Regions from separate parts of the Streptomyces sp. NBC_00104 genome, predicted to be linked through region 2. Evidence: predicted binding sites of a transcription regulator. Region 2 holds the regulator's gene; each other region holds the start of a gene.
The links. The regulator HrcA, encoded in region 2, represses chaperone genes, less so after heat shock. The targets are predictions, from matches to a motif close to TTNGCACTCNGNNNNNCNGAGTGCNAA.
Positions count from the first base shown of each region.

Region 1: the regulator HrcA is predicted to act here: its motif matches at 2,591-2,617, upstream of groL (chaperonin GroEL).
Region 3: the regulator HrcA is predicted to act here: its motif matches at 1,536-1,562, upstream of groES (co-chaperone GroES).

Region 1 is NZ_CP108215.1:5,263,187-5,267,319, forward strand. Features, by position in the region: gene OG272_RS23115 (NADH:flavin oxidoreductase) at 1-504, opposite strand, end outside; gene groL (chaperonin GroEL) at 807-2,429, opposite strand; gene OG272_RS23125 (cold-shock protein) at 2,879-3,085, opposite strand; gene OG272_RS23130 (ubiquitin-like small modifier protein 1) at 3,569-3,844, opposite strand; gene thrC (threonine synthase) at 3,962-4,133, opposite strand, start outside.
Region 2 is NZ_CP108215.1:3,811,536-3,815,668, reverse strand. Features, by position in the region: gene OG272_RS16800 (DUF3097 domain-containing protein) at 1-711, opposite strand, end outside; gene OG272_RS16795 (MBL fold metallo-hydrolase) at 754-1,509, opposite strand; gene hrcA (heat-inducible transcriptional repressor HrcA) at 1,834-2,850, shown strand; gene dnaJ (molecular chaperone DnaJ) at 2,851-3,987, shown strand.
Region 3 is NZ_CP108215.1:6,892,740-6,896,872, forward strand. Features, by position in the region: gene OG272_RS30430 (polysaccharide deacetylase family protein) at 1-424, shown strand, start outside; gene OG272_RS30435 (polysaccharide deacetylase family protein) at 535-1,401, shown strand; gene groES (co-chaperone GroES) at 1,709-2,017, shown strand; gene groL (chaperonin GroEL) at 2,148-3,776, shown strand; gene OG272_RS30450 (ester cyclase) at 3,876-4,133, opposite strand, start outside.

The sequences.
Region 1 (4,133 bases), 1.5 Mb from region 2:
GGCGGCGGACTGGGCGAAGGCCGCGATGACCTCGTCGATGTCGGCCTGCGTCATGGCCCGGCCGCCCTCGGCCTCGGTGCCGTCGAACCGCAGGCCGGAGGGGCCGAGGACCGGGGCCTCGGGGAAGAGCCTGCCCTGCTGCCGGACGGTCCCGATGTGCCACAGCTGCGGCACGATGGTGCCGCCGCCGGCGTGCACGGCCTCCGCGACCTTCGCCCACCCGGCGAGCTGCTCCTCGCCCGCGAACCTCGGCACCCCGTCCAGGTGCCCGGCCGTCTCGTGCCCGACGTAGGTCCCCTCGGTCACGATCAGACCGACCCCCGCGGCCGCCCGGCGCCCGTAGTACGCGGCCACGTCCGCACCCGGTACCCCACCGGGCGAGAACTCCCGCGTCATGGGCGCCATGGCGATCCGGTTCGGAACGGTCAGACCGTTGATCGTGACGGGCCGGGACAGCACCTCGGCGGCGCGGGAGGTGGAGGTGGAGGTGGAGGCGGTGGTCACGTGGGGACTCCTCGGAGAGGTCGTCGGGACATCGACATCGACATCTGCGTCGACATCTACGTCGACATCGACAGGGCGTCGACGGAACATCGACACGTACTGCGATGCGGGCATCGAATTGAATGGAGCATGCACTACATGCGCACGCATACAGCGTCTCTCCGCACAACCGCCCCGCCCGCCACGGAATTCCGCCGCCGCGCCCTCGTCCGCCGTGACCCAGGACACGCCCGAGGGCGGCACCCCCTGCGTCCAGGGAGTGCCGCCCTCGGTACTGAAGGACGGTGATCGACCGGGGTCGATCAGAAGTCCATGTCACCGCCCGGCATACCGCCGCCGGCGGGCGCGGCGGACTTCTCCGGCTTGTCGGCGATGACGGCCTCGGTGGTGAGGAAGAGCGCGGCGATGGAGGCGGCGTTCTGCAGGGCAGAGCGCGTCACCTTCGCCGGGTCGATGATGCCTTCGGCGATCATGTCGACGTACTCACCGGTCGCGGCGTTCAGGCCGTGGCCGACGGGCAGGTTGCGCACCTTCTCGACGATGACGCCACCCTCGAGGCCACCGTTGACGGCGATCTGCTTGAGCGGGGCCTCCAGGGCGAGCTTCACGGCGTTGGCGCCGGTCGCCTCGTCACCCTCCAGCTCCAGCTTCTCGAAGACCGAGGAGGCCTGCAGCAGGGCCACGCCACCACCGGCGACGATGCCCTCCTCGACGGCCGCCTTCGCGTTGCGAACGGCGTCCTCGATGCGGTGCTTGCGCTCCTTGAGCTCGACCTCGGTCGCGGCACCGGCCTTGATGACGGCCACGCCGCCCGCGAGCTTCGCCAGGCGCTCCTGGAGCTTCTCGCGGTCGTAGTCCGAGTCGCTGTTCTCGATCTCGGCGCGGATCTGGTTGACCCGGCCGGCGACCTGGTCGGTGTCACCGGCGCCGTCGACGATCGTGGTCTCGTCCTTGGTGATGACGATCTTGCGGGCGCGGCCCAGGAGGTCCAGGGTCGCGTTCTCCAGCTTGAGACCGACCTCCTCGGAGATGACCTCGCCGCCCGTGAGGATGGCGATGTCGCCGAGCATGGCCTTGCGGCGGTCACCGAAGCCCGGGGCCTTGACGGCGACGGACTTGAAGGTGCCACGGATCTTGTTGACGACCAGGGTCGACAGGGCCTCGCCCTCGACGTCCTCGGCGATGATCAGCAGCGGCTTGCCCGACTGCATGACCTTCTCCAGGAGCGGGAGCAGGTCCTTGACGTTGGTGACCTTGGAGTTGGCGATGAGGATGTAGGGGTCCTCGAGCACCGCCTCCATGCGCTCCATGTCGGTCGCGAAGTACGCCGAGATGTAGCCCTTGTCGAAGCGCATGCCCTCGGTGAGCTCAAGCTCCAGACCGAAGGTCTGCGACTCCTCGACGGTGATGACGCCTTCCTTGCCGACCTTGTCCATCGCCTCGGCGATGAGCTCGCCGATCTGGGTGTCGGCGGCGGAGATGGAGGCCGTGGAGGCGATCTGCTCCTTGGTCTCGACCTCCTTGGCCTGGTCGAGCAGCGCACCGGAGACGGCCTCGACGGCCTTCTCGATACCGCGCTTGAGGGCCATCGGGTTGGCGCCGGCGGCTACGTTGCGCAGGCCTTCGCGGACCAGCGCCTGGGCCAGGACGGTCGCGGTCGTCGTGCCGTCACCGGCTACGTCGTCCGTCTTCTTCGCGACTTCCTTGACCAGCTCGGCGCCGATCTTCTCGTACGGGTCCTCGAGCTCGATCTCCTTGGCGATGGAAACACCATCGTTGGTGATCGTGGGGGCGCCCCACTTCTTCTCGAGGACGACGTTGCGGCCCTTGGGGCCGAGCGTCACCTTGACGGCGTCCGCGAGCTGGTTCATGCCGCGCTCGAGGCCGCGCCGTGCCTCCTCGTCGAACGCGATGATCTTGGCCATGTGAAGTGGTCCTCCCGGACTGGGGTGGATTGCTCCGGACCGCGCTGGCGCCCGCGACGGACGGCCTGCCTGCCTCGTGGTTCCTTGCCCCACTTGGCCTGCGGGCCTCACCGACCCGGTCCTCGTTGTCACTCTCACCTTCAGAGTGCTAACGCCAATGATTAGCACTCGGCATGCCCGAGTGCAAGGTGCGCCCGCGAAGCGGGCTCGTCGAGGGGTGGTGGTCGGGCGGCGGGCGGGCGTAAGCGGCTCTCGGTGATCCGCAGGTGAACGCGCCCCTGCGCCCCCGTACGCGACCCCGCCTCGACCCCGCCTGACCCTCACCTCGACCGCGCCTCGGCCCGGACCGCCCCGGTCACGGGCACGCAGAAGGGCCCGCACCCGTGGACAGGGTGCGGGCCCTCCTTTGAAGAACGAAGAACGTCGCTGCGTTAAACCCGGCGCGTACTTCAGCCGGCCGCGAGTCGGACCATGTCCGCCTGCGGCCCCTTCTGACCCTGCGAGATCTCGAACTCGACCCGCTGGCCCTCTTCCAGGGTGCGGTAACCGTCCATCTGGATCGCGCTGTAGTGGACGAATACATCCGCACCACCGTCGACCGCGATGAAGCCGTACCCCTTCTCCGCGTTGAACCACTTGACGGTGCCCTGAGCCATGCCTAACTCCCCTATTACTGGCCCTTGCACAGATCCACACTTCGCGGATCCGGGTCAGACCTCACCCCCCAACGGTTGGGGGTGTGCGCCGGAACGCGTCGACCGCGGCCGAATGTATCTGTCCAACTGCCCTCTGCAACAGGTCAATCGGACGAGAATTCTGGACACGACCGGTCGGGAATGTACGAACAATTCGCCCGAATTCAGGGCAAGTCGGGCCCCATAAAAGGAACGAAATACGCAAAAGGCCTGCACACTTTGGCTACTTCATATAGGGCGTGCGGCGCGATCAGATATGCGCCCGGCATGAAATCACTACGGCGATCGATCCGGGTTCCCCAACTGTACCGCGCTCAATCATAGAGAATTGCCCCCTCCGCTTCTCTGGCGGAGAGGGCAATTCGATGAACGCTCGGTAATCAATGTTACCGACGGTTACTACCGGCGGGTACCGATCGCGGGTCAGCCACCGGCGACCGAGGGTCAGCCACCGGCGACCGCGGGAATGATCGACACGCCCGCACCGTCCGGCGTGGCCGTCTCCAGCCCCTGCTCGAACCGGACATCGTCGTCATTCACGTACACATTCACGAATCGCCGCAACTTGCCCTGATCATCCAGAACCCGGGCGGCGATCCCGTTGTGGTTCTTCTCCAGATCGGCGATGACCTCGGCGAGGGTGGCCCCTTCGGCGGTCACCTCGGCCTTGCCGCCCGTGTAGGTGCGAAGGATGGTGGGGATACGGACGGAAACGCTCACGATGGGACCTCCGGTCAGCTGTGTTTTTCAGGGGCGCGGGGCTGTACTGGACGTGCGGCTACCGCCGCGTGGGCGCGACCAGCCCCCACGGACCCGCAGACGAGTGACTACCAAGCCTTACGCAAGACCGGCTTCCCGGAACGAATCCAGGTTGGGCCGGATGGTCGCCGTCAGCCCGGTCCCGGCCACCGCGTCCAGCGTCTTGAGACCGTCACCGGTGTTCAGGACGACGGTCGTCAGCGTCGGGTCGAGAACACCGTCCTCGATCAGCTTCTTCGTCACCCCGACG
Region 2 (4,133 bases):
CGCCTGCCACACCGCACCCGTGTTCTCCGGCCACCCCAGCGCCCGGCACACCCCCGCCTTCCAGTCCTGCCCGCGCGGCACGCGCGGCCACGCCTCGATGCCCACCGACGACGGCTTCACGGCCTCCCAGATGTCGATGTACGGGTGGCCCACGACCAGCGCGTGCTCGCTGGTCACCGCCTCGGCGATACGGGACTCCTTGCTGCCGGGGACCAGGTGGTCGACCAGGACACCCAACCTCGCATCAGGTCCCGGGGCGAAGTCCGCGACGATCGCGGGAAGGTCGTCCACGCCCTCCAGGTACTCCACCACCACCCCCTCGATACGCAGGTCGTCGCCCCAGACCCGCTCGACGAGTTCGGCGTCGTGGCGGCCCTCGACGTAGATGCGGCCGGCGCGGGCCACGCGGGCTCGGGCGCCGGGGACGGCGACCGAGCCGGATGCCGTACGACTCGGCCGTGCGGGCGCCGACGAGGGGCGTACCAGGGTCACCACCCGGCCCTCCAGCAGGAAGCCCCGGGGCTCCAGCGGGAACACGCGGTGTTTGCCGAAGCGGTCCTCCAGCGTCACCGTGCCCGCCTCGCAGCGGACGACCGCGCCGCAGAAGCCGGTGGTGGGCTCCTCGACGACCAGGCCGGGGTCGGCCGGGACCTCGGGGGCCGGCTTGGGCTTCTTCCAGGGAGGGGTCAGGTCGGGTGAGTACTGGCGCATTCGGATGACGATAGGAGAAGCCGCGCCCGGATGTCCCGGTGCTCAGCCCGACACGCCGAAGCGCCGTGCCAGCGCGTCGCGTTGGGCCCGGACGAACGCCGCGTCCACCACCGCCCCGTGGCCGGGGACGTAGAGCGCGTCCTCGCCGCCCAGGTCCAGCAGTCGGTCGAGAGCGGCAGGCCAGTGGGAGGGGATCGCGTCGGGGCCCGCCTGGGGCTCGCCGGACTCCTCGACCAGGTCACCGCAGAACACGACCTCAGGCGAGGCGGGCGAGGCCGCGGAACCCGGCGTGCCCCGGACCAGGACCGCCAGGTCGTGGCCCGTGTGGCCCGGGCCCACGTTCGCCAGGAGCACCTGGACGTCGCCGCCCAGGTCGAGCGTCCACTCGCCGGAGACGTGATGGCGGGGGCGTACGAGGAGGTCGGCGGCCTCGGTGGCGTCCGCCGGGGGGAGACCGTGGTGCACGGCGTCCGCGCGGAGGGCCTCGCCGTCACGGGACAGGACACCGTCGACGCCCACCGCGCCGAAGACCTCCACCCCGGCGAACGCGGCGGCCCCGAAGACATGGTCGAAGTGCGGGTGGGTGAGCGCGAGATGTGTCACACGGGCACCGCCGAGCAGCCGGCACGCCTCGGTGCGCAACCGCGCGCCCTCCCTGAGGCTCGAACCCGCGTCGACCATGAGGGCCGCCCCGTCCCCGGCCACCAGTCCGACCGTGCAGTCCCAGCCGGGAAGGCGGCACCGGCCGACCCGGGGCGTCAATCCCTGCCATCCGCACTCTTCCCAAGTCACCGTCATGCGCCGACGCTAGCTGTAGCTCCCCGCGGCCGGGTGAGGGAGGGCGTCGTAGCGGCCGGCGGGAAGGACGCGGGGCGGCCGAGGGGTGCCGTGGCCCCGACGTGCCGTCGGTCGACGGCGCCGTCGGCGTCGCGGTCGTCGCGTACCCGCCAGTAGGAAGTGGCCCGACATCGCCGGACAGGTCGGTACACGTCGGCACTCCATGGCTGGACCGGCCTTGCCGGGGGCGTACCCCACCGCCGTACACTGGGCGGGGAGTGTTGGCACTCGCCCGGGGTGAGTGCCAAGGGGGAGTCACAGGAGAGCGAGCTGGAGGTGTGCGCGATGCTCAGTGAACGCAGGCTTCAGGTGCTGCGCGCCATCGTCCAGGACTACGTGGGCACCGAGGAGCCGGTCGGCTCCAAGGCGCTCACGGAGCGGCACAACCTCGGTGTCTCCCCGGCGACCGTCCGCAACGACATGGCGGCGCTGGAGGACGAGGGCTTCATCGCCCAGCCCCACACCAGCGCGGGCCGCATCCCCACCGACAAGGGGTACCGGCTCTTCGTCGACAAGCTGGCCGGCGTCAAGCCCATGACCCCGCCCGAGCGGCGCGCCATCCAGAACTTCCTGGACGGCGCCGTCGATCTCGACGACGTGGTGGCCCGGACCGTGCGGCTGCTCGCGCAGCTCACCCGGCAGGTCGCCGTCGTGCAGTATCCGTCGCTCACGCGGTCGACGGTGCGGCATGTGGAGCTGCTGTCGCTGGCCCCCGCCCGGCTGATGCTCGTGCTGATCACGGACACGGGACGGGTGGAACAGCGGCTGGTCGACTGCCCGGCGCCGTTCGGAGAAACGTCACTCGCGGATCTGCGCGCCCGGCTCAACAGCAAGGTCGCGGGCCGCCGGTTCACCGACGTGCCGAGGCTGGTCGAGGACCTGCCCGAGGCGTTCGACGTCGAGGACCGGGGCACGGTCACGACGGTGCTCTCCACCCTGCTGGAGGCACTCGTCGAGGAGAGCGAGGAGCGGCTGATGATCGGCGGCACCGCCAATCTCACCCGCTTCGGACATGACTTCCCCCTCACCATCCGGCCCGTTCTGGAAGCCTTGGAGGAGCAGGTCGTCCTCCTCAAGTTGCTTGGCGAGGCCGGGGATTCGGGCATGACCGTACGCATCGGTCATGAAAACGCCTATGAGGGACTCAACTCCACGTCCGTCGTCTCCGTCGGTTACGGTTCGGGCGGCGAGGCAGTAGCGAAACTGGGCGTGGTCGGACCTACGCGCATGGATTATCCGGGAACGATGGGAGCGGTACGAGCGGTGGCACGGTACGTCGGACAGATCCTGGCGGAGTCTTAAGTGGCCACGGACTACTACGCCGTGCTCGGCGTGCGCCGCGACGCGTCTCAGGACGAGATCAAGAAGGCGTTCCGGAGGCTCGCGCGCGAGCTGCATCCGGACGTCAATCCCGATCCGAAGACCCAGGAGCGGTTCAAGGAGATCAACGCCGCCTACGAGGTGCTCTCGGACCCGCAGAAGAAGCAGGTCTACGACCTCGGCGGCGACCCGCTGTCCCAGGCGGGCGGTTCAGGCGCGGGCGGCTTCGGAGCCGGTGGCTTCGGGAACTTCTCGGACATCATGGACGCCTTCTTCGGTACGGCGTCCCAGCGGGGCCCGCGGTCGCGTACGCGCCGGGGGCAGGACGCGATGATCCGGCTGGAGATCGACCTCGACGAGGCGGCCTTCGGCACGACGAAGGACATCCAGGTCGACACCGCCATCGTCTGCGCGACGTGCAGCGGCGAGGGCGCGGCCCCGGGGACGACCGCCCAGACCTGTGACATGTGTCGCGGTCGTGGTGAGGTCTCACAGGTCACGCGGTCCTTCCTCGGTCAGGTCATGACCTCCCGGCCCTGCCCGCAGTGCCAGGGGTTCGGCACGATCGTCCCCAACCCGTGCCCCGAGTGCGCGGGCGACGGGCGGGTGCGGTCGCGGCGGACCCTCACGGTCAAGATTCCGGCCGGTGTCGACAACGGCACACGGATCCAGCTGGCCGGTGAGGGCGAGGTCGGTCCCGGTGGCGGTCCCGCCGGTGACCTCTACGTCGAGATCCACGAGCTGCCGCACGCGATGTTCCAGCGGCGAGGCGACGATCTGCACTGCACGGTGACGCTCCCGATGACGGCGGCGTCTCTCGGCACGAAGGTGCCGCTGGAGACGCTGGACGGTCTGGAGGAGGTCGACATCCGGCCCGGGACCCAGTCCGGGCAGTCGATCCCGCTGCACGGGCGGGGTGTCACCCATCTGCGGGGCGGCGGCCGTGGCGATCTGATCGTCCACGTCGAGGTCCAGACGCCGACGAAGCTCGACCCCGAGCAGGAGGGGCTGCTGCGGCAGCTCGCCGCGCTGCGCGGGGAGGAGCGGCCCACCGGGCAGTTCCAGCCCGGGCAGCAGGGGCTGTTCTCGCGGTTGAAGGACGCGTTCAACGGGCGCTGAGAGGTTGGCTGAGGGGTTGTTCGTCGGGTGCGGGGTGGGGCTTCTCGCGCCGTTCCCCGCGCCCCTGAAAGCCCAGGCCCCGCGGGCCTGAAGCGCGCGGGGCGCAGCCCCGGCTTTTCGGGGGCGCGGGGAACTGCGCGACCAGC
Region 3 (4,133 bases), 3.1 Mb from region 2:
CTTCGAGCGGATGCGGGACCGTGGCGTCGCCCTCAACAACCACACCCTCAACCACCGCCACCTGCCCGCCCTCTCGTACGACGCCCAGCAGCGCGAGATCTGCGGCATGCAGGACGTGATCGAGCGGCGGTTCGGCACCCGGCCCACCCTCTTCCGGCCGCCGTACGGCAGCTACGACCAGGACACCCTCCGCGCGGCCAAGACCTGCGGCATCGAGGCCGTCCCCCTGTGGAACGAGGAGGTCTTCGCCGACCGCTGGGACTACCGCGAATGGGACCGCCGACTCCGCCCCGGCGACATCGTCCTCAGCCACTTCCGGGGCAAGGGCGACGGGAAGGGCACCATGCCCGACATGATCCGCCGCTTCCTGAACCTGGTCACCGCCGAGGGGTACGCGGTGGCGAGGCTGGAGGACTACCTGTGAGGGCCGGCGGGGGGCGCGGGACGCCGCAGGGCGTGCCCGGGGTGCGAGGCGCACAGGGGGCGCGTCACGGGGCGCGCGGTCCGGCGGTCCGTACGCCGGCGGCCCGCGCCCTGGCCGCCCTCTCCGCGCTCACCGCCCTCGCCGTCCTGCCCCTGGCCGGATGCGCCACCGGGCACCCCGATCCGGCCGACCGGGCGGCCCCCACGCCGTCATCGGCCTCGCGCTCGGCGCCGGCGTCACCCCCGACCTCGGCCGCCCCCCACTCCGGCGCACGCGCCCCCGACCGCCCGGCTTCACCCCCGTACCGCCGCTGGGGCCTCGCCGCACCCCTCGCCCCCGCGCCCGGGACCCCCGACCGGCCGCCCGCCCCCCGCGCGGCCGGTCCGGGGCTGCCGCCCGTCGTCGACCGCGTCCCGACCCGGGACAGGGTCGTCTTCCTCACGTACGACGACGGGGCCGAGAAGGACCCCCGGTTCGTCGACATGGTGCGTGAGCTGCGGCTGCCGGTGAGCATGTTCCTGACGGACAGCGTCGTGGGGCCGGGCTACGGCCACTTCGCGCGGCTGCGGACGGTCGGCGCGACCGTGCAGAACCACACGCTCGACCACACCGCCCTGCGCGGCCTGCCGTACGCCGGACAGCGCGCCGAGATCTGCGGCCAGCAGGACAAGCTGAAGCAGCGCTTCGGCGTCCGGCCGACCCTCTTCCGCCCGCCCTACGGCGTCTACGACACGACCACGCTCCGCGCCGCCGCCGACTGCGGCATCTCGGCGGTCGTCCTGTGGCGCGCGTCCATGCAGATCCACGACCTCCGCTACGCCGTCGGCGACCGCCTCCGTCCCGGCGACATCGTCCTGGCCTGCTTCCGGGGCCCGGACCAGCTGAAGGGCACCACGCTCACGCAGATGACGACCCGGCTGCTGCGCCGCGTCCAGGAGCAGGGCCTGACGGTCGGCCGCCTGGAGGACTACCTCTGAGGCCCGCCCCGGACGCGTCCGACACCCCGCCCGCACCCCACCCGACACCCCGCCCGCACCCCACCCGACGCCCCGCCACCCGCCGCGCGATGCCCCGCCACCCACCGCGGGATGCCCCGCCGCGACCCACTCGATTAGCAGTCCGCTTGACCGAGTGCTAATCGCGGTCATAGTCTCAGGTCTGGCACTCCCCACTGGAGAGTGCCAACTACGCGACGGGCAGGTCCGGCACCCGCGACGACGGATCCACCTGGTCGCCACCTCAGACAGTTAACCCCGTGAGATCTCCGAAGGGGGAGGTCGGATCGTGACGACCACCAGCTCCAAGGTTGCCATCAAGCCGCTCGAGGACCGCATCGTGGTCCAGCCGCTCGACGCCGAGCAGACCACCGCCTCTGGCCTGGTCATCCCGGACACGGCCAAGGAGAAGCCCCAGGAGGGCGTCGTCCTGGCCGTGGGCCCGGGCCGCTTCGAGAACGGCGAGCGCCTGCCGCTCGACGTCCAGACCGGCGACATCGTGCTGTACAGCAAGTACGGCGGCACCGAGGTGAAGTACAACGGCGAGGAGTACCTCGTCCTCTCGGCTCGCGACGTGCTCGCGATCATCGAGAAGTAATTCACCCGCTTCCTCACCGAAGCACCTTGCATGTGAGCTGCGCCCTTGGCCCCCCGCGACCACTAATCAGCCGGGCGTCGGGGGCGCAGTTCGTTTCACCCACGTTTTCCGAGAGGGCTGAACCGCTCCCATGGCGAAGATCCTGAAGTTCGACGAGGACGCCCGTCGCGCCCTCGAGCGCGGCGTCAACAAGCTTGCCGACACGGTCAAGGTGACGATCGGCCCCAAGGGCCGCAACGTCGTCATCGACAAGAAGTTCGGCGCCCCCACCATCACCAACGACGGTGTGACCATCGCCCGTGAGGTCGAGGTCGACGACCCGTACGAGAACCTCGGCGTCCAGCTGGTGAAGGAGGTGGCGACCAAGACCAACGACGTAGCGGGTGACGGTACGACCACCGCCACCGTGCTGGCCCAGGCGCTCGTCCGCGAGGGCCTGCGCAACGTCGCCGCGGGTGCCTCCCCGGCCGCCCTGAAGAAGGGCATCGACGCCGCGGTCAAGGCCGTGTCCGAGGAGCTCCTCGCGACCGCCCGCCCGATCGACGAGAAGTCCGACATCGCCGCCGTCGCCGGTCTGTCCGCCCAGGACACCCAGGTCGGCGAGCTCATCGCCGAGGCGATGGACAAGGTCGGCAAGGACGGTGTCATCACCGTCGAGGAGTCCAACACCTTCGGTCTGGAGCTGGACTTCACCGAGGGCATGGCCTTCGACAAGGGCTACCTGTCGCCGTACTTCGTGACGGACCAGGAGCGTATGGAGGCCGTCCTCGACGACCCGTACATCCTCATCCACCAGGGCAAGATCGCCTCCATCGCCGACCTGCTGCCGCTGCTGGAGAAGGTCATCCAGTCCAACGCCTCGCGGCCGCTGCTGATCATCGCCGAGGACGTCGAGGGCGAGGCCCTGTCGACCCTGGTCGTGAACAAGATCCGCGGCACCTTCAACGCGGTCGCCGTCAAGGCCCCCGGCTTCGGCGACCGTCGCAAGGCGATGCTGCAGGACATGGCGACGCTGACCGGCGCCGAGGTCATCTCCGAGGAGGTCGGCCTCAAGCTCGACCAGGTCGGCCTGGACGTGCTCGGCTCCGCCCGCCGCGTCACCGTGACCAAGGACGACACCACGCTCGTCGACGGCGCCGGTGACTCCGGTGCCGTCCAGGGCCGCGTCGCCCAGATCAAGGCCGAGATCGAGAACACGGACTCCGACTGGGACCGCGAGAAGCTCCAGGAGCGCCTCGCGAAGCTGGCCGGCGGCGTGTGCGTCATCAAGGTCGGCGCCGCCACCGAGGTGGAGCTGAAGGAGAAGAAGCACCGTCTGGAGGACGCCATCTCCGCGACCCGCGCCGCGGTCGAGGAGGGCATCGTCTCCGGTGGTGGCTCCGCGCTCGTCCACGCCGTGAAGGTCCTCGAGGGCAACCTCGGCAAGACCGGCGACGAGGCCACGGGTGTCGCGGTGGTCCGCAGGGCCGCCGTCGAGCCGCTGCGCTGGATCGCCGAGAACGCCGGCCTGGAGGGCTACGTCATCACCTCCAAGGTCGCCGAGCTCGACAAGGGCCAGGGCTTCAACGCCGCCACCGGCGAGTACGGCGACCTGGTCAAGCAGGGCGTCATCGACCCGGTCAAGGTCACCCGCTCCGCCCTGGAGAACGCCGCCTCCATCGCCTCCCTCCTCCTCACGACCGAGACCCTGGTCGTCGAGAAGAAGGAAGAGGAGCCGGCCGACGCGGGCCACGGCCACGGTCACGGCCACTCCCACTGACGTACGTACGCACGTCGGTCAGCCGTAGGCGAGGCCCGGCACCCCTGTACGAGGGGGCGCCGGGCCTTCCCGCGTCACCACCCGTCTCCCGGAGGCGGCCTACTTCTCCAGATCGTCGAGCGCGCCCAGCTGCCCCATCAGCCCGAGCCGGTCGTACTCCCACCACCCCTCGGTGATCTTCCCGTCGGGAGTACACCGGTGAATGAGCGTCCCCGTCATCCGGACCGTCCTGCCGCTGGCCGGAATCCCGAGGAAGTCCCCGTTGTGGGTCGCGTTCCAGGTCCACCGTGTGCACACCCGGTCACCCTGGGCGATCTGGTCCTCCACGGTGAACTCGAAGTCGAACCCGCCGCGCCA